Regions from separate parts of the Streptomyces albiaxialis genome, predicted to be linked through region 4. Evidence: riboswitches for the same ligand, from Rfam matches in the RefSeq annotation. Region 4 holds a riboswitch; each other region holds the start of a gene.
The links. A riboswitch is a leader RNA that binds a small molecule or an ion and turns the genes downstream of it on or off. The one in region 4 is predicted to bind cobalamin.

Region 1: another riboswitch for cobalamin. It lies ahead of ABD343_RS36845 (ABC transporter substrate-binding protein); the one in region 4 lies ahead of ABD343_RS23800 (ABC transporter substrate-binding protein).
Region 2: another riboswitch for cobalamin. It lies ahead of metE (5-methyltetrahydropteroyltriglutamate--homocysteine S-methyltransferase); the one in region 4 lies ahead of ABD343_RS23800 (ABC transporter substrate-binding protein).
Region 3: another riboswitch for cobalamin. It lies ahead of ABD343_RS20085 (cobalamin biosynthesis protein); the one in region 4 lies ahead of ABD343_RS23800 (ABC transporter substrate-binding protein).

What each region holds. Positions count from the first base shown of each region.
Region 1 covers NZ_BAAAPE010000025.1:86,978-92,572, reverse strand. The annotation lists gene ABD343_RS36865 (FUSC family protein) at 1-625, opposite strand, end outside; gene ABD343_RS36860 (LPFR motif small protein) at 887-1,015, shown strand; gene ABD343_RS36855 (ABC transporter ATP-binding protein) at 1,058-1,909, opposite strand; gene ABD343_RS36850 (FecCD family ABC transporter permease) at 1,906-2,934, opposite strand; gene ABD343_RS36845 (ABC transporter substrate-binding protein) at 2,976-4,016, opposite strand; cobalamin riboswitch at 4,091-4,300, opposite strand; gene ABD343_RS36840 (VOC family protein) at 4,338-4,712, opposite strand; gene ABD343_RS36835 (SDR family oxidoreductase) at 4,838-5,595, opposite strand, start outside.
Region 2 covers NZ_BAAAPE010000005.1:402,752-408,346, forward strand. The annotation lists gene ABD343_RS09845 (alanine racemase) at 1-907, shown strand, start outside; gene ABD343_RS09850 (phosphopentomutase) at 904-2,136, shown strand; gene ABD343_RS09855 (oxidoreductase) at 2,173-3,708, shown strand; cobalamin riboswitch at 3,752-3,990, shown strand; gene metE (5-methyltetrahydropteroyltriglutamate--homocysteine S-methyltransferase) at 4,152-5,595, shown strand, end outside.
Region 3 covers NZ_BAAAPE010000010.1:53,816-59,410, forward strand. The annotation lists gene ABD343_RS20060 (inorganic phosphate transporter) at 1-831, shown strand, start outside; gene ABD343_RS20065 (hypothetical protein) at 848-1,060, shown strand; gene ABD343_RS20070 (helix-turn-helix domain-containing protein) at 1,330-2,184, shown strand; gene ABD343_RS20075 (hypothetical protein) at 2,219-2,638, shown strand; gene ABD343_RS20080 (DUF397 domain-containing protein) at 2,921-3,238, opposite strand; cobalamin riboswitch at 3,467-3,592, shown strand; gene ABD343_RS20085 (cobalamin biosynthesis protein) at 3,749-4,720, shown strand; gene ABD343_RS20090 (cobyric acid synthase) at 4,698-5,595, shown strand, end outside.
Region 4 covers NZ_BAAAPE010000013.1:34,951-40,545, reverse strand. The annotation lists gene ABD343_RS23815 ((2Fe-2S)-binding protein) at 1-34, opposite strand, end outside; gene ABD343_RS23810 (ABC transporter ATP-binding protein) at 31-819, opposite strand; gene ABD343_RS23805 (FecCD family ABC transporter permease) at 816-1,826, opposite strand; gene ABD343_RS23800 (ABC transporter substrate-binding protein) at 1,838-2,848, opposite strand; cobalamin riboswitch at 2,890-3,044, opposite strand; gene ABD343_RS23795 (MMPL family transporter) at 3,059-5,194, opposite strand; gene ABD343_RS23790 (response regulator) at 5,583-5,595, opposite strand, start outside.

The DNA of each region.
Region 1 (5,595 bases), on a different contig from region 4:
TGCCCAGGGCAGTGGCGCGCTTCCGCCAGTTGTCGGAGCGCTCCTCGTCCCAGTCCTCGTCGCGCAGCGCCGGGTGGATGTCGTCCAGGAGCCCGACCAGGGCCTGGGCCAGCATGCGGATCCCATGCTCGGCCCGGCGGTAGCGGACCGGCGGCCAGACGCCGAGGTTGATCACGAGCGCGACCGCGCAGCCGATACCGACCAGGGCGAGGATCTCGCCGAGCTGGGTGAGCCGCTGTGCCGTGCCGCTCGCCGCGGCGTACGCGGAGAACGCGAAGAAGGCCGCCGTCGTCACCTGGCCGCCCTGCGGGCCCAGCGTCGGCCACCGCCCGATGACCAGGGCGATCAGCGCGACCAGGACGAACGTCAGCAGGTCGGGCCCGGCCAGTAGCCCCAGGCCCGCCTGGACGAAGACCCCCAGGCCCACGGCGCCCAGGTAGCGCAGCGCCTGGTGCAGCGACTGGTAGGCGGTCACCTGCGTGATGAGCACCGCGGAGAACGGCGCGAACGCCGGGGACGTCGCGGCCATGACGTCATGGGCGAGGTACCAGGAGATGCTCGCCGCGAGGGCGCTCTTGCCGATCAGCTCCAGCGTCTGGCGCTCCAGTCCCCCGGGCTGTCTCACCCGAGACGCCCACGCGCGCACGCGGCGCCGACGCTCCGTCACGGAGGTACGTTCGCGGCCCATCGTCCGACCTTGCCCCCGATTCCTTTCCCGTTGCCGGGCCGGGAGCGCTGCGTCTCCCGGCCTCCTCTCCGGTGTCCGGGTGGACCGCACGGGGAGCCGCACACATGAGGCCGCGGACCCGCCGTTGCCCGTGCCGCGGTTTCCCGCGTCATGAGGCGGTCACCCGCTCCGGGACGAGAAGCCGGAGGAGGAGGCATCATGCTCAAAGCCATCGCAGACGTGCTCAGGGCCATCGGCGGCGCCATCGCCACGGTGGTGACGCTGCCGTTCCGCGCCGTGGCCCGGCTCCTGGGCGGGGCGTCCCGCAGCGCGCACGGCCGCCACTGAAGCGCGGCCGCGGGCCGTCCGTCTCCTACGGCCGTCCCGAGGTTACTGACCGGTCGGCGGCGCGGCCGTCCGGTGGCGGAGGTAGCGGATGACGGGGTGACCGGGGGCGTGGGTGACCTCCGTGCGTACGCCGTAGACGTCCTGGATGAGGGAGGGAGTGAGCACGTCGGCCGGGGTGCCTTCGGCCACGGTGCGGCCGTCGCGGAGGACGAGCAGGCGGTCGCAGTACATCGCGGCGAGGTTGAGGTCGTGCAGGGCGATCACCGTGGTGACCGGGAGGCTCACGACGAGGTCGAGCAGGTCGAGCTGGTGCTGGATGTCCAGGTGGTTGGTGGGCTCGTCGAGGAGGAGTTCGCGGGGCTCCTGGGCGAGCGCCCGGGCGATCTGGGCGCGCTGGCGTTCGCCGCCGGAGAGGGTGTGCCAGGACTGGGCGGCCCGGCCGGTCAGGCCCGTACGTTCCAGGGCGTCCGTGACGGCCGGTCCGTCGGCGCCCGGGGCCGGGGACCACGCGCGGCGGTGCGGGATACGGCCCAGGGCCACGACCTCGCGGACGGTCAGCTCCGTCTGGGTGTGCGCGTGCTGCTCGACGGCGGCCACCCGGCGCGCGGTGGCGCGGCGTCCGACCTGCGGCAGGGGCCTGCCCTCCAGGGTGACGACCCCCGTCGAGGCGGCGAGCACGCCGGAGAGCAGACGCAGCAGTGTCGACTTTCCCGAGCCGTTGGGGCCGAGCAGGCCGACCGTCTCGCCGGGGCGGAGGGAGAGCGTGACGCCGTCGACGATGAGGCGGCCGTCGGCGCGCCGCCCCACGCGCTCGGCGCGCAGCCCGGGGTCGGGGCCGGGCGCGGGCTCGGGGCCTGCGATTTCCGGGCGCCGTGTCCGTTCGTTCGTGCTCATGCCCGCCTCCGGTCGCGGTAGAGAACGGCCACGAAGGCCGGGACGCCGATGAGGGACGTGACCACGCCCACCGGCACCTCCTGGGGATCGACCACGGTGCGGGCGAGGGTGTCCACCCACACCAGGAACACGGCCCCGGCCAGCGCCGTGACCGGCAGCAGACGGGCGTGGCCCGGCCCGGTGAGCGCGCGGGTGGCGTGCGGGAGCACCAGGCCGACGAAGCCGATCGCCCCGGCGCAGCTCACCAGCGCCGCGGTCAGCAGCGCGGTCACGCACAGCAGGACGAGACGGGCACGGCCCACCCGTACGCCCAGCCCGGCGGCGGCCTCCTCGCCGAAGGCGAAGGCGTCCAGCGTGGTCGCGTGCCCCAGGCAGACCACGAGGGCGACGGCCAGTACGCCCGCGCACAGCAGCACTTGGCCCCAGCCGGCCCCGGAGAGCGAGCCGAGCAGCCAGAACAGCACGCCCTTGGTGGTCTCGGCGTCCGCGGACGTCAGCACGATGAACGAGGTCAGCGCCGAGAAGAGCTGCATGGCGGCCACGCCGGACAGCACGACGCGGTCGGGGCTCGCGCCCAGCGTGTGGCTCAGCACCAGGACCATCGCGAAGGACAGCAGCGCCCCCGCGAAGGCGCCCCCGGACAGCGACACCGCCCCCGCCCCCGTCCCGAGCACGGCCACGGCGACCGCGCCCGTGGAGGCGCCGGAGGAGACGCCCAGCACGAAGGGGTCGGCGAGCGAGTTGCGCAGCAGCGACTGCATCACGGCGCCGCACAGCGCGAGTCCTGCGCCGCAGATCGCGGCGAGCACGGTGCGCGGCATCCGCAGGTTCCACACGATGCCGTCCCGCAGCGGGGTGAGCGCGCTCCGCTCCCCTCGGAAGTGGGCCGCGACCGATGTCCACACGTCGGCGGTGGAGATGTCGGCGGGCCCGATGGTCACCGCGAAGGCGACCGACACGGCCAGTGCCGCGAGGCCCGCGCAGGACAGCAGCAGCGGCGTACGGACGCCCGTGGCCGGGCGGATCCGCGGTACGCCCGTCCCCCGGCGGGCCCCGGTCAGGCCCGTCACTTGGCGAACCCGAGGTCGCGCAGGCCGTCGGCGACCTGCTCGACTCCTTCGACGGTGCGGATCGAGGGATTCATCGCCTGCCCGCTGAGCAGGATGTACCGCTTCTCGCGCACCGCCGTCAGGTGCCGGGTGGAGGGGTTCTTCTCCAGGTACGCGATCTTGGCCTTCGCGCTCTCCGCCGTCTCGGACTTCCTCGTCAGGTCGCCGAGGACGATGACGTCCGGGTCCCGGTCGGCCACCGTCTCCCAGTTGATCTGCGGCCACTCGTCCCGGGTGTCGGAGAAGGCGTTCTTCGCGCCGACGGCGCGGGTGATCGCGCCGGGCGCGCCGCAGCAGCCGGCGAGGTAGGGCGACTGGGCGTTGGCGAACCAGTACATGAGGGTGGTGTCGCGGACTTCGAGGCCGTCGGTGGCCTTCCGTACGCGCTCCTTGAGCCGCGCGACGAGCCGGTCGCCGCGCTTCTCGACGCCGAAGGCCCGGGCCAGGTCGCGTATCTCGCCGTAGACGGTGCCGAGCCCGAGCGGCCTGCTGCGCGACCCGTCGCCGCCGCTGCCGTTGTCCTTGCCCGCGGCGCAGTCGGACGGCGAGACGTACGTCGGCACGCCGAGCTTCTCGAACTGCTCGCGGGTGGCGACTCCGCCCCTGCCGAGCGTGGAGACGAACGAGGCGGTGACGAGGTCGGGCTCGGAGTCCAGGACCTTCTCGAAGGAGGGGTTGTTGTCGGCGAGCCGCGGCACGGACCGGTTGGCCTTGCCCAGCCCCTTCATCACCGGGTCGGTCCAGGTGGCAGTGCCGGCCAGCCGGTCTTCGAGGCCGAGGGAGAGCAGGATCTCCGTCGTGCCCTGGTTGAGGGAGACCGCGCGGCGCGGCGCCGTCCTCAACTCGACCTCGTGGCCGCAGTTGCTGAGGGTGCGCGGGTAGCCGTGGGCCGCCGCTTTCTGCTGTGCGGCACCGCCCCCGCCACCTCCGCACGCGGTGAGCAGGAGAACAGGGGCGAGCAGGAGTGCCGCGCCACGCCGGGCACGGAACAGGGGCATGCGGAACACGGATATGACCTTGTGCTGTCGGGGCTCGGGAACGCGGAGCCTGGCCTACATGGTTCCGCGACGCGTCGGGCGCCGCGGTGCCAGCAGGTCTTCGGACTCGGGTTCGTCCGGACGGGGCGCCTTCCCGGTGCCTCGCGCGCCGGCCGCTCGGCCCGCCCGCTCCGCCCCAGTGGCGTCTACTGCCCCGCCCGTCCCCCTCACCGCTGCGCGTCAGTTCCGGATTTCCACCGGATTCCCTGGCCTCGGCAGGCACGACTGGCCCCGGCAGCGTATCAATCACGCTCCCGCGCCCGAGGCCCCGCCCGAGGGGGCTCAGTGCACGCAGAGGCAGAACGGATGGCCCGCCGGGTCCGCGTACACCCGCCAGTTGGCCTCCGGGTGGATCTCGTCGGTCCGCTCCAGCACGGTCGCGCCGAGGGCGAGAGCGCGCGCCTCCTCGCCGTCGAGGTCGTCCACGTCGAAGTCCAGGTGGAGCTGCTGCGGGTGCTCCTGTCCGGGCCAGGCGGGCGGCCGGTAGCCGTCCACCCGCTGGCACGCGAGCGGCGTCCCCTCGAACCCGTGGACCTCGACCCAGTCGAGGTCGCCCGGGTCGGACACCACCCGGCCACCGAGCAGTTCCGCGTAGAACTCCGCCAGCCGTACCGGATCGGCACAGTCCAACGCGACAGCCTGCAGCTTCCGAATCACTCCGGCACTCCTTGTCCCCGTGGCCACTTCCGCGGCGTACGCGCCGTACGCCACCTCCCCGCGTGCCGCTCAGCGTTCCACATCGCGGCGTACGGCGGGCGGCGTACGGCGTACAGGGGGCGCCGTCAGCGGAAGTCCTCCGCCCGGTCGCGTGCCCACCGGGCGAATGTGCGGGCCGGGCGGCCCGTCACGGCCTCGGCGGTCGGCAGCGGGCCCAGGGCGTCGGGGTCGAAGTCCTCGATGTCCGCCGGGTCGGCCGGATTGCCGTCGTAATCGGTGAAGCCCAGCAGGAAGTCCGCGGCCTCGGCGGCGAGTCCGCCGATCCGCGCGTAGATCTCGCGCGCCTCCGCCGGGGTGACCCGCTCGAACGCGATCTCCTCGCCGAGCGCGTCGGCGATGGCCCTGACCTGGTCGCGCGAGCTGATCGACTCCGGCCCGTTGATGTCGTACGCCCTGCCGTGGTGCCCGTCCTCCAGCAGGGCCTTCAGCGCCACGTCGGCGACGTCCCGCTCGTGCACGGGGAACCAGGCCGCGTCCGGATTCGCGTCCCGCACCACGCGCTCGGCCCGGATCGACGGCCCCCACAGCGCGAGCTTGTTGGCCGCGAACTCGCCCGGCCGGAGGTGCGTCCATTCCAGCCCCGACTCCTCCACGGCACGTTCGACCGGCGGATGGAAGGTCCTGTCGAAGCCGCCGGTCACCGCGCCCGACGAGAGCACGACGATCCGCCGGACACCCGCCCGCGCGGCGCGCGCGACGACCTCCTTCGCCGTCGACGGCTCCGGGAAGAGGAACATCCGGTCCACGCCGTCGAACGGCACGCTCGCCGGCTCCGTGAGGTCCCCCCGGACGACCTCCGCACCGGGCAGATCCGCCCTCGCCG
Region 2 (5,595 bases), on a different contig from region 4:
GGCCCGCACCCTGCACGGCGCGGGCGCCCGCGCGGGCAACCTCGGCCATCTGGTGCAGATCCCGCGCCGCGCCCTGCCCGAGATGCTCGCCCTGCGCCCCGAGACGGTCACCGTCTACGACCTGGCCAACGCCCGCGCGGTCTCCGAGGAGGCCGAACGGCTCGGCCTCGTCCAGGACGTGCTGGTGAGGATCGAGGGGGCGCCCGGCGCGGTCTACCCCGGGCAGGAGGGCGGCGTGCCGCTCGACGGGCTCGACGCGTTCGCCGCCGCGCTCGAAGCGCTGCCCGGCGTACGGATCGCCGGGGTCACCGCCTTCCCCTGCGTCCTGTGCGACCCGGTCACCGGCGAGCCCGCGCCCACGCCCAACTTCGACCTCGCGCTCAAGGCCCGCGAGCTGCTCGCCGCGCGCGGGCACGGGGGCCTGAAGCTCAGCGCGCCGAGCGCCACCTCCATGGCCACGCTCCCGCTGCTGGCGCGGCTCGGCGCCACCCACGGGGAGCCCGGGCACGCGCTGACCGGCACGACGCCGCTGCACGCGCACGACATGTCCCAGCCGGAGAAGCCCGCGTACGTGTACGTCACCGAGGTCGCGCACACCCTCGCCGACGGCCGCCCGGCGCTCTTCGGCGGCGGCTTCTACCCGCGCTCCCACATCCGTACGGCGCTGCTGCCCCGCACCGGGCTGCGGCTGCCGGTGCAGGGGGCGCCCGCCGAGAACATCGACTACTACCGGCTGCTGGACGCCCCCCGGAGCGGCGACGAGGTCCGGCTCGGTGAGACCGCGCTCCTCGCGTTCCGCACGCAGGTCTTCGTCACCCGCTCCAAGGTCGCCGTCGTCGCGGGCCTCTCCTCCGGCGAGCCCCGGCTGACCGGCCTGTACGACGCACAGGGAAGGGCACTGGCATGAGCAGGACCGTCATCGTCGTCATCGACGGCTTCGGGGTCGGCGCGATGCCCGACGCGGGGGCGCTGCGCCCCGGCGACGCCGGGGCCGACACCTGCGGTCACGTCCTCGACCACGCCCGTACCCGTGGCGACAGGCCGCTGCGGCTGCCCGTCCTCGGCGCGCTCGGCCTCGGCCTGGTCCACCCGCACCCCGACCTCGCCCGGCGCACGCATCTGCCGGTGGCCGCCGGGCGGGCGGCGCTCGGCTACCCGGGCGCCGACACCTTCGCGGGCCATCAGACGATGATGGGCGCCGACTTCAGCCGCGTCACCGTCGCCCGGCTCGCCGCGCACCTGGACGAGGTGACCGGGGCCCTGCGCGCGGCGGGGCACCGCGTCGAACTCCTCGACGGGCGCCCCCTCCTCGTCGTCGACGGCGCCGTCCTCGTCCACGACAACCTGGAGGCCGACCCGGGCATCAACTGGAACGCCACCGGCCGCCTGGAGGACCTCGCCTTCGACGGGATCCTCGCCATCGCCCGTACGGTGCGCGCCGTCGCGCCCGTCGCGCGGGTGATCGCCGTCGGCGGCCACGCGGACGGCCCGCTCCGCGACTACGTACGGGACGGCGACGGCGGCACCGTCGGCCTCGACACCCCCGCGACCGGCGTGTACCGCAACGGCGGGCTGGAGGTCCAGCACCTGGGCGCTCCCCTGGACCACGCCCGGCAGCTCCCCGACCTCGCGGCGCGCGCGGGCATCCCCGTCACGCTCGTCGGCAAGGCCGCCGACATCCTGGCCTGCGAGGCGGCCGTACGGCGCCCCGCTGTGCCCACGGCCGACGTCTTCGCGCACACCCTCGAAGCCGTCCGCGCGCCCGGGGACGCGCTGGTCGTCGCCAACGTCCAGGAGAGCGACCTCGCGGGCCACCAGCAGGACCCGGAGCGTTACGGCCGCATCCTCGAACAGACCGACGCCGGGCTCGCCGCGCTCGTCTCGCTCCTGGACCGGCCCGGCGACCGCCTCGTCGTCACCGGCGACCACGGCAACGACCCGACGATCGGACACGCCTACCACACCCGCGAGTTCGTCCCCGTCCTCATCCACCGCCCCGAGGCCCCGGGCGTCGAACTCCTGCCGGACGCCGCCTCGCTCGCCGACATCGGCGCCACCGCCGCCGCCGCCCTCGCCCTCGACCCCACGGCCCTCGCCAGCGGCACCCGCATCGGCCGGACGGACGAGGTGGCCTGAGGGCGCGGATCCCGCCGGGATCACTACGCTGCACGCGTGCTCTCCTACGACGAGTTGACCGCCCCCGAGCGTGCGGTGTGGGACGCGTTCCCCGAGGGGCGCCAGGTGGATCTGCGTACGGGCGCGGCCGGGGAGGACCGGGCCGAAGAGGGCGGGCGGTGGGGCCCCGCCCGTACGGTCCGGGCCGAGGTGGTCGTGGCGCTCCTCCAGGGCGCCAACCCCGCCGGCGCGGGCGCCGTCGCCTGCCTCAAGCTCGCCGGGGCGCGGATCACGGGGCAACTCGGCCTGGCCGGTGCGCAGATCGACCACGCCCTGTGGCTCGAAGGCTGCTGGTGCGAGCAGGGGGTGGACCTCTCCGGGGCGGCGACGCGGACGCTCGTGCTCGTGGACAGCCGGGTGCCGGGCGTGGAGGCGGGGCTGATCCGGGTCGAGGGGCGCCTGGACCTGCGGCGCTCGCGCGTGGAGAGCGGCGCGCCCTCGCCCCTGAACCGCAGGGCCACCGCGCTGTCGCTCGTCAACGCCCAGGTGAGCGGCGCCGTGAACCTCAACGGGGCCGAGATCCTCGCGCCCGGGGAGTGGGCGGTGTCCGCGGGCGGACTGGTCGCGGAGGGCGGCGTCTACGCCCAGGACGGGTTCGCGGCGCACGGCGAACTCCGCTTCATGGGCGCCCAGATACCCGGCGGGCTGCACCTGCGGGACGCGCGGCTGGAGGACCCGGGGCCGCGCGGGGTGGCGCTCGCGCTGGACAACGCCGTGGCCCCGACGCTCGACTTCTCCGGCGGCTTCACCGCCCGCGGCACCGTACGGCTGCGCGGCGCGCAGGTCTCGGACAGCGTGAGCTTCGCGGGCGCCGTCCTCGACGGGCCGCCCGGCGGCCGCGGGCACGCGCTGTCCGCCCCGCTCCTGCGGGCCGCCGACCTCGATCTCGCGTTCGCCCGGCCGCCGTCCGGCGCCGTGGACCTGCACGGCGCGCAGGTGTCCCGCCTGCGCGACGACGAGCGGAGCTGGCCGGAGGTGATCGAGCTGGACGGCCTCGTCTACGGCGCCCTCGCGGGGGACGAGGCGGGCGGCCGGGACCCGGTGGCCCGCCGCCTGGCGTGGATCGGGCGGAGCCCGGGCTACAACCCGCAGCCCTACGAGCAGTTGGCGAGCTGGTACCGGCGCGACGGCCACGACGACGACGCGCGGCGCGTGCTCCTGGACAAGCAGCGCCGCCGCCAGCACACCCTGCCGCCGGTCGCGCGCCTGTGGGGGTATCTGCTCGACGCGACGGTCGGCTACGGCTACCGCCCCTGGCTGGCCGGGGTGTGGCTCGTCACGCTGACGGTGCTGGGCGCGCTGGTCTTCGGGGCGCACTCCCCCGTCCCGGTCAAGCGCGGCGAAGGCGCCCCGTTCCAGCCCCTCGTCTACACGCTGGACCTCCTGGTCCCCGTCGGCGGCCTGGGGCAGCGCACGGCCTGGTACTGGCCGCAGGACGGGCCGCAGTGGCTGGCCTACGCGCTGATCGCCCTCGGCTGGGTGCTGACGACCGCCGTCCTCGCGGGCGTGACCCGCGTCCTGCAGAAGAACTGACGGCCGCCGCCGGGCGCACTACCCACGCGCGGGGATCTCCGTCTAGGCTGACGGTGCAACTGGTTCGCCCCGCCCGCCAGGTGGGACGCGTCGTAAGAGGGAACCCGGTGCGATTCCGGGACTGCCCCGCAGCGGTGAGTGGGAACGACCGCCGTCATGAGCACTGGGCCCGACGAACGGGGCCTGGGAAGCGACGGCCAGTAGGAGCCCGCCGGGACCGGAGATCCGGCCCGGCACGGTGTGCCCATGAGTCCGAAGACCTGCCCGTTGTCCGTGCGCGCTCCTGCGTGTGCGGTCCATCCCGGTGACCTCGAGGGCAGGTCGGCGCACACAGTTCAGGCGGACAGGCGCATGCCGCGCGTCGCATCCCCGCCGTTCTCCGCCCCCTTCGCGCTCTCGTCCCGTCCCGGGATCCGACGAGACATCTCGCGAAGGAGATCTCCGTGACAGCGAAGTCCGCAGCCGCGGCAGCACGGGCCACCGTGGCCACCGTGTACGGCTATCCCCGCCAGGGCCCCGACCGGGAGCTGAAGAAGGCCGTCGAGGGCTTCTGGAAGGGCCGCGTCACCGCCGACGAGCTGGCCCGTACGGCCGCCGGCCTGCGCGAGGCCAACTGGCGACAGCTCGCAGAGGCCGGTGTCCACGAGGTGCCGACCGGCGACTTCTCGTACTACGACCACATGCTCGACACCGGCGTCATGGTCGGCGCCGTGCCCGACCGGCACCGCGAGGCCGTCGCGGCCGACGCGCTGGGCGGGTACTTCGCGATGGCCCGCGGCACCCAGGACGTGGCGCCCCTGGAGATGACCAAGTGGTTCGACACCAACTACCACTACCTCGTGCCGGAACTGGGCCCGGACACCGTCTTCGCCGCGAACCCCGCCAAGCAGGTGTCCGAGCTGAGGGAGGCCCTGACGCTCGGCCTCACGGCCCGGCCGGTCCTCGTCGGCCCGGTCACCTTCCTGCTGCTGGCCAAGCCCGCGCCGGGGGCCGCCGCCGACTTCGAACCGCTGAGCCTGCTGGAGCGGCTGCTGCCGGTCTACGCGGAGGTGCTCGCCGATCTGCGGGCCACGGGCGCCGAGTGGGTGCAGCTCGACGAGCCCGCGCTCGTCCAGGACCGCACGCCGGAGGAGCTGGAGGCGGCGGCGCGCGCCTACCGTGCGCTGGGCGGGCTCGCGGACCGCCCCAAGCTGCTGGTCGCCTCGTACTTCGACCGGCTCGGGGACGCCCTCCCCGTCCTGGCCAAGAGCCCCGTGGACGGCCTGGCCGTCGACTTCACCGGCCCCGCCGCCGCGAACCTGGACGCCATCGCCGCCAACGGCGGCCTGCCCGGCAAGCGCCTGGTCGCCGGGGTGGTCGACGGGCGCAACGTCTGGATCAACGACCTGGAGAGGTCCCTCTCCACCCTCGGCACCCTTCTCGGCCTCGCCGACCGGGTCGACGTGGCCGCCTCCTGCTCGCTGCTGCACGTCCCGCTCGATGCCAGGGCCGAGCGGGACATCGACGGCGAGGTGCTGCGCTGGCTGGCGTTCGCCCGGCAGAAGACCGCCGAGGTCGTCACCCTCGCCAGGGGTCTCGCCCGGGGCACCGACGCCATCGCCGGGGAACTCTCCGCCAACCGCGCGGACCTGGCCTCGCGCAGCGCCTCCTCCCTGACCCACGACCCGGCCGTACGGGCGCGGGCCGCCGCCGTCACCGAGGCCGACACACGGCGCTCCCAGCCGTACGACCGGCGCGTCGCCGCGCAGCGCGCGCACCTGGGCCTGCCGCTGCTGCCCGTCACCACCATCGGCTCGTTCCCGCAGACCACCGCGCTGCGCACCGCGCGCGCCGACCTGCGCGCCGGGCGGATCGGCACGGAGGCGTACGAGGACCGGATCAAGACCG
Region 3 (5,595 bases), on a different contig from region 4:
CGGCTGACGTACCGCGTCGCCCGGGACGCCGACCCGGAGCACACCTCGAAGGGCTACCGCACCGGGCAGATCACCTCCGCGGCCCTCGTCTCCCTGGCGCACGGCACCAATGACGCGCAGAAGACCATGGGCGTCATCACCCTCGCCCTGGTCACCGGCGGCGCCCTGGCGCCCGGCTCGGACCCGCCGTTCTGGGTCATCGCCTCCGCGGGCCTCGCCATCGCGCTGGGCACGTACCTCGGCGGCTGGCGGATCATCCGCACCATGGGCAAGGGCCTCACCGACATCCAGCCCCCGCAGGGCTTCGCCGCACAGACCGGCGCGGCGGCCACCATCCTGGCCTCCTCGCACATCGGCTTCTCCCTGTCCACCACGCACGTCTGCTCCGGCGCCGTCATGGGCTCCGGCATCGGCCGCAAGGGCGGCGTCGTGCGGTGGTCGACCGCCGGGCGGATGGTCGTGGGCTGGGCCCTGACCCTTCCGGCCGCCGGGCTCGTCGCCGCCGGTTCGGCGCTGCTGGCCGACCAGGGCGACTGGGGCGTGACCACGGTGGCGGCACTGCTTGTGGTCGTCTCCGCCGCGATCTGGCTCCGCTCCCGCCAGGAGCCGGTCGACCACACGAACGTCAACGACGTACAGCCCGCGGGTGAGACCGCCGCCGGTACCGCGCTCGGCGAGACCGAGCCGCCCGGGGTCGTCACCACCGCGATGCAGGCGGTCGCGCCGCCCCCGCCGCCCGGCACCCCGCTGGACGACGCGCAGCCGTCCGCCTCCTCCGAGTCCGCCGCGCACGCGAGCCCCAGGGCCGCCTCCGCGACGAGCCTCTCCTAGGCAGAAGGAAGACCGTATGGACATCGACTGGGCCGCGCTCGGCCAGGTCTTCGGGATCAGCCTCGTGGCGACCGTGGGACTGGTGGGCGTCTTCACCCTCGGCATCGTGGGCGGCTCCGCCCGCCGCACGGACGGCGGCACCCCCGCCCTCGCCCGCGCCGGCGCGTACACGTGCTACGCGGTGTGCGCGGCGGCGGTGGCGTTCGGGATCTATCTGATCGCGGCGTAGCCGGACACACGCGGGCATCACGCGCCTCACACCACGAAGAGCGCCCCCGGGATCACTCCCGGGGGCGCTTTCGTGGCTTCTCAGCATATGGCGAACTGACGCACTGCTATGTTCTGCGTCACATCGGCCAGCGGCAAAGTGCCATGTGTCATATTGGAGACGTCGGCTGGGTAAGAGCCAACTCGACTGCTCATTAAGGACGTTGTCCGTCCGACAGTGGCACTGCTCCAGCCGACGGCACGCCACCATGCGAAGAGAGAGAAGGCAGCATGACCAGAGAAGCTGATCCGAGCCTGAACCGTCGCAGGCTCCGGATCGAGCTGCGCAAGGCACGGGAGCGTTCCGAGAAGACGCAGAAGGACGTGGCCGACGCCCTGGAGTGGTCGCTCTCGAAGCTCATCCGCATCGAGGCCGGGACCGTCGGTATCTCCATCACCGACCTGCGCGCCCTGCTCCAGTTGTACGGGATCACCGACCCCGACGCCGTCCACGAGCTGGAGGAGGCGGCGCGGGCCTCCAAGGGCCAGTCCTGGTGGACGCAGTACACCGACATGCTCAACCCGAAGGTGGCGCAGCTCCTCAGCTACGAGGGAGCGGCCGAGGAGTACCGCTGCTACGAGTGCGTTCTCATGCCCGCCGTGCTGCAGACCTCCGAGTACACGAGCGCGCTGCTGGCCCCGTTCGACTCCCCCGACACCCCGCGCGCCATCGAGCTGCGTGCCACCCGGCAGGAGCGGCTCTTCGACGACGAGGCCGTGCCGAAGGCGGAGTTCGTCCTCGCGGAGTCGCTGCTGCATCTGCAGATCGGAGGGCCGACCGTGCTGCGCAAGCAGCTCGATCACCTGCTCGCACGTTCCGAGCAGCGGGACGTGACCCTGCGCGTCCTCCCGTTCTCGGCGGGGGCCCACCGCAGCACGTCCAGGTCGTTCATCCTCCTCGGGTTCAAGGACGACGACGACCTGCTCTTCATGGAGGGCGCCGGCGGGACGGTCCTGACCCGCAGCGACCTGGAGATGACCGTCTGGTACCAGGAGTGCTTTGCGGACATCAGCGAGCGCGCCCTGTCGGTCGATGAGTCCCGGAGGCGGATCGAGCAGGCCAGGGACGCCTTGAGCAGCAGTTAGTCCCTGACGGGGCGCAGGCAGGAAGGACGCGGCAGTGTCCGGTTGGCAGGAATGGCGGGGGCGGTTAGGCGGAGCGCTGCGCGCCCTCAGAGGCGCGCCCGACGCGGCCGCCGATCCCCCGGACGCCGACGGAGGTGAGCCGTCGGCCGGGCTCACCGAGCGCGGCACGAACCTCCTCATCACCCTTGAGGCGGCCCGGACGGACAACCAGATCCGGCTGGCCTACGCGCGCGCCCTCGCCACCTCGCTCCGACTGCTCATCGGGGGCGGCGCCGTGGCATGCGCCACCTACGCGGGCGGCGGCTGGGCACTCGTGCTGAGCGTCTGCGGCGCCTCGCTCCTCGCCGCCTTCTGCGTGTTCATGGGACGCCGAATACGCCGCGCCGTCAGCGACGGCGCGGCCCGCGGGGACGACCGTGAGAGAGACGGCCGTGGGAGAGACGGCCGCGCATAGGCGCGAGCCCGTACCAGAGCCCCGCCCCGCCGGCGACGAGCGCGGCCACCAGCCCCCACACCACCGCCCGTGCCGTCCCCTCCGGCGCCAGGAGCGAGGCGGCGGCCCCGAGGCCGGTGGCGAGGAGTCCCACGGCGACGCTGAATCTCGCGGTGGGGGAGAGAGGAGAGCGCGGGTCCCGCCCGGCACGGCTCTCCCCCGGAGGCCGCACCGCGTCTTCCGTCCGGTCGGGCATCGCCCCCACCGCCATCCCCTCCGCCTGAGGGAGTCCAGGCGCCGTCGTCAGTCCTCCGCGACCCAAGTCGCCGTCGTGGCCAGGAAACTACTCCATTGCGCGGCCGTAAAGGCGAGTACGTCGCCCTCGGGACATGTGGAGTCCCGCACCAGGATCCGGCCGTCGGCGTTCCTGACCTCTACGCACGAGTTGGGTCCGTCGTTGCTGTAACTACTCTTGATCCATATACCCGCGGACGAGTCTTCCTCGAACACTGCGACCTCCTCCGGCCCGAAAGCCAGCGCCCCGACGTGGCCGCGCGTCTGTGGCATGCGCCCCCGTGCCTGCCTCGCGCTGCCGTCGAAGCCGGACACATCCGGTCGCATACCGTCCGCCGCAGGCAAGAAATCGCCTCCTGCCGTCGTTTGGCGCTCTCCCGTTTGTCATGTGCAGTCTTCCCAGGAGTCCGGGGCGCAATGGTGCATTACTGGTCGCACGGCCGCGGACGCGGGGAGCGTGTGGGGCTCACCACTCCGCCCCCACTGCAGGTCAACGGCAAGTTGACGCCTCTCGGCCAACGTGGTGGACTTCCGTTGCCAAACGGCGGCATGGAGAGGAAGCCGGTGCGAATCCGGCGCGGTCCCGCCACTGTCACCGGGGAGCGCTCCCCCACCCAGAGCCACGGCCGCATCGTGCGGCGGGAAGGCCGGGGAGGGCGTCGATCCGGAAGCCAGGAGACTCTCGCCGCCGGTCACGTCGAGCCAGGGCGAGGACCCTGAGTGAGGACATATGCCATGCGCGGCCCCGCCCTGAGCGATTCCGGTCTTCCGCGACCCCTGTCGCCCCCGTTCCCGGTCCCGTTCCGCCGAGGCGCCGCGGCGCGCTGAATGATGCGGATGCGGGCTTCTCACGCGTACGCCTGCGGCGCCGCCCTCGGTTACGCCGTCGATCTCCTGCTGGGCGACCCCCGGCGCGGCCACCCCGTCGCCGCCTTCGGGCGGGCCGCCGGGGCGCTGGAGCGGCGGGTGTGGCGGGACCGGAGGGACGCCGGCGCCGGGTACGCCGCACTGGCCGCGGGCACGGTCGTCGCCGGTGCGGCCCTGGCGGAACGGGCCGTGCGGAACCGCCCCCGCGCGCGGGCCGCGCTGACGGCCGCCGCCGTGTGGAGCGTCCTCGGCGGTACGAGCCTGGCGCGCGAGGCGCTGGCCGTGGGGTCGGCGCTGGAGGCCGGGGACGTCGCGCTGGCGCGCGAGCGGCTGCCCCGCCTGTGCGGGCGTGACCCGCAGGGGCTGGACGCGGAGGCACTGGCGCGCGCGGTCGTGGAGTCCGTCGCCGAGAACACCTCGGACGCCGTCGTGGGCGCCCTCGTATGGGGCGCGGTCGCGGGGCTGCCGGGCACGGCCGGGTTCCGGGCGCTCAACACGCTGGACGCGATGGTGGGCCACAGGTCGCCGCGGCACCTCCGGTTCGGATGGGCGGCGGCGCGGCTGGACGACGCCGTGGGCTGGCCGGGCGCGCGGCTGACGGCGCTGCTGGCGGCGGTGGCCGGGGGCGACGCGCGCGGGGCTGTACAGGCGTGGCGCGAGGACGCGCACCGGCACCCGAGCCCCAACGCGGGGCCGGTGGAGGCGGCGTTCGCGGGCGCGCTCGGCGTACGGCTGGGCGGCACGCTCTCCTACGGCGGACGGACCGAGCACCGTCCGGTCCTCAACACGTCCGGTCGGTCCGTGGGGACGCGGGACATCGCGCGTGCCGTACGGCTGTCGCGACGCGTGAGCGCGCTGGCGCTCGTCACCACCGTAGCGGCGAGCGCCGTACGGGAGACGGTGCGGGAGGGAGTGCGCCGTGGGCGCGAAGGGAAGCGCTAGGAGCGGCGGGAAGGGCGGCGGTCTGCTCGTCGCCGGGACGACCTCGGACGCGGGCAAGAGCGTCGTGACGGCCGGGATCTGCCGCTGGCTGGCGCGCGAGGGGATCAGCGTGGCGCCGTTCAAGGCGCAGAACATGTCGCTGAACTCGTTCGTGACCCGGGACGGCGCCGAGATCGGCCGGGCCCAGGCCATGCAGGCGGCCGCGGCCCGGGTGGAGCCCAGCGCGCTGATGAACCCCGTGCTGCTCAAGCCCGGCAGCGACCGCACCAGTCAGGTCGTGCTCATGGGGCGGGCCGTGGGCGAGATGTCGGCCCGGGGCTACTTCGGGAACCACCACGACGGCACGTACGGGCGGCGCGAGGAGCTGCTGGAGCCCGTCGTCGCCTGCCTGGAGGAGCTGCGGCGCACGCACGACGCGGTCGTCTGCGAGGGCGCGGGCAGCCCGGCCGAGATCAACCTGCGGCGCACGGACATCGTCAACATGGGCCTGGCGCGCGCCGCGCGGCTGCCCGTACTGGTCGTCGGGGACATCGACCGGGGCGGCGTCTTCGCCTCGCTGTTCGGGACGACCGCGCTGCTGGCGGAGGAGGACCAGGCGCTGCTGGCCGGCTATCTGGTCAACAAGTTCCGCGGGGACGTGTCCCTTCTGGAGCCCGGCCTGGAGATGCTGCGGAAGCTGACCGGACGGTCGACGTACGGGGTGCTGCCGTTCCGGCACGGGCTGGGCATCGACGAGGAGGACGGGCTGCGCGTGTCCCTCAGGGGCACGGTGCGCGAGTCGGAGGTCGCCGCGCCGCACGGTGCCGACGTCCTCCGGGTGGCCGTCCTTCCCGTGCCCCTCATGTCGAACTTCACGGACGTCGACGCGCTCGCCG
Region 4 (5,595 bases):
CGTGGTCCAGGAAGAGTTCGTCCAGCGGCGTCACTCGGCCTCCCCGGGGGCCACGCCCAGATAGACGACCGTCGGGAGTCCCGTCACCGCGTGCTCGGTGACCTCGGCGCGGACCCCGTACACCTCGGCGAGCATCCCCTCCGTGAGGACCTCGCCCGGCTTCCCGCCCGCGACGACGCGGCCCTCGCGCAGCACGTAGAGGCGGTCGCAGTACGTGGCCGCGAGGTTGAGGTCGTGCAGGGCCAGGAGGTTGGTGGTGCCGAGGTCGCGGATGAGGCCGAGGAGTTCGAGCTGGTAGCGGACGTCGAGGTGGTTCGTCGGCTCGTCCAGGACGAGCAGCACGGGCTCCTGGACGAGCGCGCGGGCGACGAGGGCGCGCTGGCGTTCGCCGCCGGACAGCTCCTCGAAGCGGCGCCCGGCCAGCCCGGCCGCGCCGGTGCGCGCGAGCGCGTCCCGTACGAACTCCTCGTCCCGGACGGTGTCGCCCTCCCAGAACCTCTTGTGCGGCGAGCGGCCCATCGCCACGACCTGGCGCACGGTGAGGCCCGCGACGCCCTGCGCGTCCTGCGGGACGGCGGCCACGTGCCGGGCACGGCGCCGGGCCGTCATCGCGACCGCGTCCTCGCCGTCGAGCAGGACGCGGCCGGAGGCGGGGCGCAGGGTGCCGTAGACGCAGCGCAGGAACGTCGTCTTGCCGCTGCCGTTGGGGCCGACGACGCCGACGGTCTCGCCGGGCGCGGCCTCCAGCGAGACGCCGTTGAGCAGGCGGTGGCCGTCGACGGAGTACGTCACGTCCTCGGTCGCCAGGGACGCGCTCATGACGGGACCCCCTCGGTGCGCTGGCTGCGGCGCAGCAGCCAGAGGAAGAACGGGCCGCCGGTGAGCGCCGTGAGGACCCCGACGGGGATCTCCTCCGGCGCGGCGACCGTACGGGACGCGAGGTCGGCCAGCACCAGGAACGCGGCGCCGCCCAGGGCCGAGACGGGGAGCAGCGCGCGGTGTCCGGCGCCGATGACCATCCGCGCGGCGTGCGGCACCATCAGGCCGACGAAGCCGATCGCGCCGCTCACCGCGACGAGCACGGCCGTCACCAGCGAGGCCAGGAGGAAGACGGCGGCGCGGAACCGGCCGGTGTCCAGGCCCATCACGGTCGCGCTCTCCTCGCCCGCCAGCAGCAGGTCGAGGGGACGGGCGAGGGCCATCAGCGCGACCAGGCCCAGCAGCATCGCGACGGCGGGCAGCGGCAGGCTGTTCCAGCGCGCGCCGCCCAGCCCGCCGAGCGTCCAGAAGAGGATCTCCCGCAGGTGTTCGGTCTTCGAGGACGTCACGAGGACGAGGCTGGTGAGCGCGGAGAGGATGTACTGGATCGCGACCCCGGCCAGCACCAGCCGCCCCGTCGTCAGCACGCCGCCGCGCCGCGCCATCGCGTAGACGGCGACGAGCGCGCACAGGGACCCGGCGAACGCGCCCGCGTTCATCGTCAGCGTGCCGACGCCGAAGACGACGACGAGGACGGCGCCCGTCGAGGCGCCCGAGGAGATGCCCAGCAGGAACGGATCGGCCAGCGGATTCCGTACGAGTGCCTGGAGCACGGTGCCGACGACGGCGAGCCCGGCCCCGACGACCGCCGCGAGCAGCACGCGCGGCAGCCGCACGTCCCGCACGATCGTCGTGAACGGGCCCGGCTCGGCGCCGCCCGTCAGTGCGGCCACCACGTCGCCGACGGGGATACGGACGGAGCCCAGCGCGAGGCTCGCGAGGGCCCCGGCGACCAGCAGCGCGGCCAGCGAGGTGGTGAGGAGCGCGAACCGCAGCCGACCGGGCACGGCCCGGGCGCTCACTTCGCGCGGCCCTGCTCGTAGCTTTCCGGGTGGAGCTGGCGCGCCAGCTCGTCCACCGCGTCCGGCACGCGCGGCCCGACCACGACGGAGGAGAGCGGCATCACGGCGAACCGCTTGTGCTTGATCGCCGGTACGTCCTTGAGCGCGGGGTCGTTCAGGAGCCGCTTCTTCTTCTTGGCGAGGGAGGTACCCCGGTAGTCGTAGATCACGATGGTGTCGGGGTTCTTCTCGACGACCTTCTCCCAGGAGACGTCGCCGAAGGGCTTGTCGACGGAGGAGAAGACGTTCTCGGCGCCCGCGCGCTCGATGATCTCGTTGCCGATGCCCTTGCCGCCCGCCGTGAACGCCGCGTTGTCACCGCTGTCGTACACGAACACCCGTGTCTTCTCCGCGCCCTTGAGCCGCTCGGCGGTGGCCGCGAGCTGCCGGTCCTGCTTCTCGATCAGCTTCTCGGCCCGCTCCGGGACGCCGAAGGTGCGGGCGACCTCCCGGATCTCCTTCTGGAGCTGCGGCACCCCGACCCGGCCCTTCGCACAGCTCTCGGTGGCCAGCCGGGTGTTCACCCCGCTGTCCTGGAGGGCGGGGCGCTCGCGGCCCTCGCCCTTCTCGAACGCCGAGGGGTACGCGCCGTAGACGAAGTCGGGGTTCGCGCCGAGGAGGGTCTCCTTGGACGGGTACTCCTTGGCCAGCACCTTGACCTTGTCGTACGCCTTCCGGTACTCCGGCACGATCTTGTCGTCGAGGAAGGCGGTGCCCGCCATCCGGTCCTGGAGACCGAGGGCGAGCATGATCTCCGTCGTGTTCTGGTTCATCGTCACGGCCCGCTCGGGCGGCTTCTCGAACGTCGTCTTCACGCCGCAGTTCGTGACCGTGTACGGGAAGCCCTCCGGCGCCTTGCCGCTGCCGCCGTCCTTGTCGTCGGCGGACGACGCGCACCCCGCGAGGGCGGATGCCGGTATGAGCAGCAGCGAAGCGAGAAGCGCACGGGTGCGCAGGGCACGGGACATGACGATGCCTGCCTCCTCAAGGGGATCCGCGTCCCCTGACCTGGTGAGGTTGGCGGCAGACCAGTATCTGACTCCCGGCGGACGCCCCTGGGGGAGCGCCGCCGGTCACAGTGGCGGGACCGTGCCGGGTTCGCACCGGCTTCCTGGCCTCTGCCGCCTCGAATGAACACAGGCAGTCTTCCATACCCCGCGACCAGCGGTGGAGCCCCGTCAGGCGCGTTCGCGCTCCTCCCGGCGCTCCAGCGCGACCTCCGGCAGGCGGCGGGCGAGGCCCGCCGGGAGCCACCAGGCGCGCGCGCCCAGCAGCCGCATCACCGCGGGCACGATCAGACACCGGATCACCACCGCGTCCAGCAGGATCGCGACGGCCAGCCCCAGCCCGAACTGCTGGAGCATCCGGTCCGGGCTCAGCACGAACGCCGCGAACACCACGATCATGATCGCCGCCGCAGCCGTGATCACCTTCCCCGTCGCCGCCAGCCCCTCGCGGACCGCGAGCCGGTGGTCGCGCGTACGCTCCCACTCCTCGTGGATGCGGGAGACGAGGAAGACCTCGTAGTCCATCGACAGCCCGAAGACGATCGCGAAGATCATCACCGGGATGAACGCCTCGACGGGCCCGGGCTCCGCGCCGAACCAGCCCTCCTGGAAGACCAGCGTCACCGCGCCCAGCGCCGCCGAGATCGACAGCAGGTTCAGCAGCGCCGCCTTCAGCGGGATCAGCACCGAGCGGAAGACCACCAGCAGGAGCAGCGCGGACAGCCCCACCACCAGCGCCACGAACAGCGGCATACGGTCCGAGACCGAGTCCGCGAAGTCCAGCGCGGCGGCCGTGGACCCGCCGACCAGAGCCTTCTCGCCCGTCCTCGCCGTCACCGGCGGCAGCACGTCGTCCCGCAGCCGGTGCACGAGGTCGGCGGTCGCCTCGTCCTGCGGGGCCGTCTCCGGGAACGCGAGCACCGTCGAGACGGCGCCGTCCTCCGAGGGCAGCACCGGCGAGGCGGCGGCGATCCCGTCCGTACGGGCGAGCGCGGCCCGCAGCTCCCCGGCGGCCTCCGCGCCGCCCCGGCTCACCACCACGAGCGGCCCGTTGAACCCGGGCCCGAAGCCCTCCGCGAGCAGGTCGTACGCCTCGCGGCTGGTCGAGCCGCGCGGATCGTTGCCCGCGTCGGCGAAGCCGAGCCGCATGTCCAGCGCGGGCGCGGAGAGCGCGAGCAGCGCGACGACCGCCGCGGCCAGCGCGGGCAGCGGGCGCCGCTGCACGGCCTCGGCCAGCGCCCGCCAACGCCGCCCCTCCGCCCGGCCCTTGGCCAGCGCCCGTTCCGCACGGGCCCGCACGTGCCGCTCGATCCGGTGCCCGGCCACCGCGAGCAGCGCGGGCAGCAGCACCAGCGAGGCGACCATGGTGACCAGCACGGTGAGCGCGACGGCCACAGCCACGCCCTGCAACGCCCCCAGCCCCAGCGCGACCAGCCCCATCAGGGCGATGATCACGGTGCAGCCCGCGAAGAAGACGGTGCGGCCGGCGGCGTCGAGGGCGGTACGGGTCGCGGCCGAGGTGCCCGCGCCCCGGAGCAGTTCGTGCCGGTACCGGTAGAAGACCAGCAGGGCGTAGTCGACGCCCACCCCGAGCCCGACCAGCATCATCAGCGGCGGCGTGAAGTCGGCGACGGTGAAGACGTGCGAGGCCAGCGCGATCAGCCCGACCGCCCCGCCGACCGCGAACAGCGCCGTCACCAGCGGCAGCGCGGCGGCCACGAGCGAGCCGAAGAGCAGCACGAGGATCACGAGGGCCGCGAGCATCCCCGCGCCCTCGGCGGCCCCGCCGCCGCCCTCCTCCGCGCCGCGCACGGCCTCGCCGCCGACCTCGACCCGCAGCCCGTTCCCGTCGGCCTCACGGGCGGTGTCGATGATCCGCCGGACGTCCTCCTTCGGAACGCTCTCGGCCTTGCCGTCGAGGGTGACGGTGGCGTACGCGATGTCCCCGTCCGGGGAGACGGCGGACCTGTCGCCGTACGGGCTGCGGACGCCGGTGACGCTCGGCAGCCCCCGTACGCGGTCGAGCGTCCGCTCGACGGCGGCGCGCTCGCCGGGCAGGTCGTCCCCCTCGAACACGACGGACACGCTGTCCCCGGCCTGCGCCGAACCGTGCTTCTCCAGCAGGTCGGTCGCGGCCTGCGAGTCGGTGCCGGGCAGCGAGAAGTCGTTCCGGTAGTCGCTCCCGGCCCCCTGCGCGCCCACGGTGATGGCCCCCACCACCAGCACCCACAGAAGCAGTGCGGTCCAGCGATGCCGCTGGGCCCAGAATGCGAGGCGTGCGAGGGGCGAGGTACGTAGCTGAGTCATCCCCCCACCGTGAGCCGCCCCCACGCCCTCACCCATCCCCCCACAGTTGACACCCCACTACCCCCACAGTCGCGCCCTGTCAGCGCTTGCCCCTTCAGGGGCGCGGGCCTGTGCCTGATGTGCGGCTCCGCCGCGCGGGGCGCGACCGGTCACAACACATCGGGGCTTGCCCCCTCCAGGGGCGCGGGGAACTGCGCGAGCGGCCACGGCGCAGCCGCAGCCTGCGAAGCACGGCACGGGGCACCCCGTACCCAGCCCTCATCGCGGGGCACCCGGCGAAGGGGGCTGCGCTTGCCAGCCCTGCGCCTCCGCGCAGACCTCCCAAGCACAGCGAGCGGGAGGGAGAAGCGGGGCTTGCCCCGTTAGGGGCGTGGGGGGTAACCGGAGCTCAGGGGTTCAGC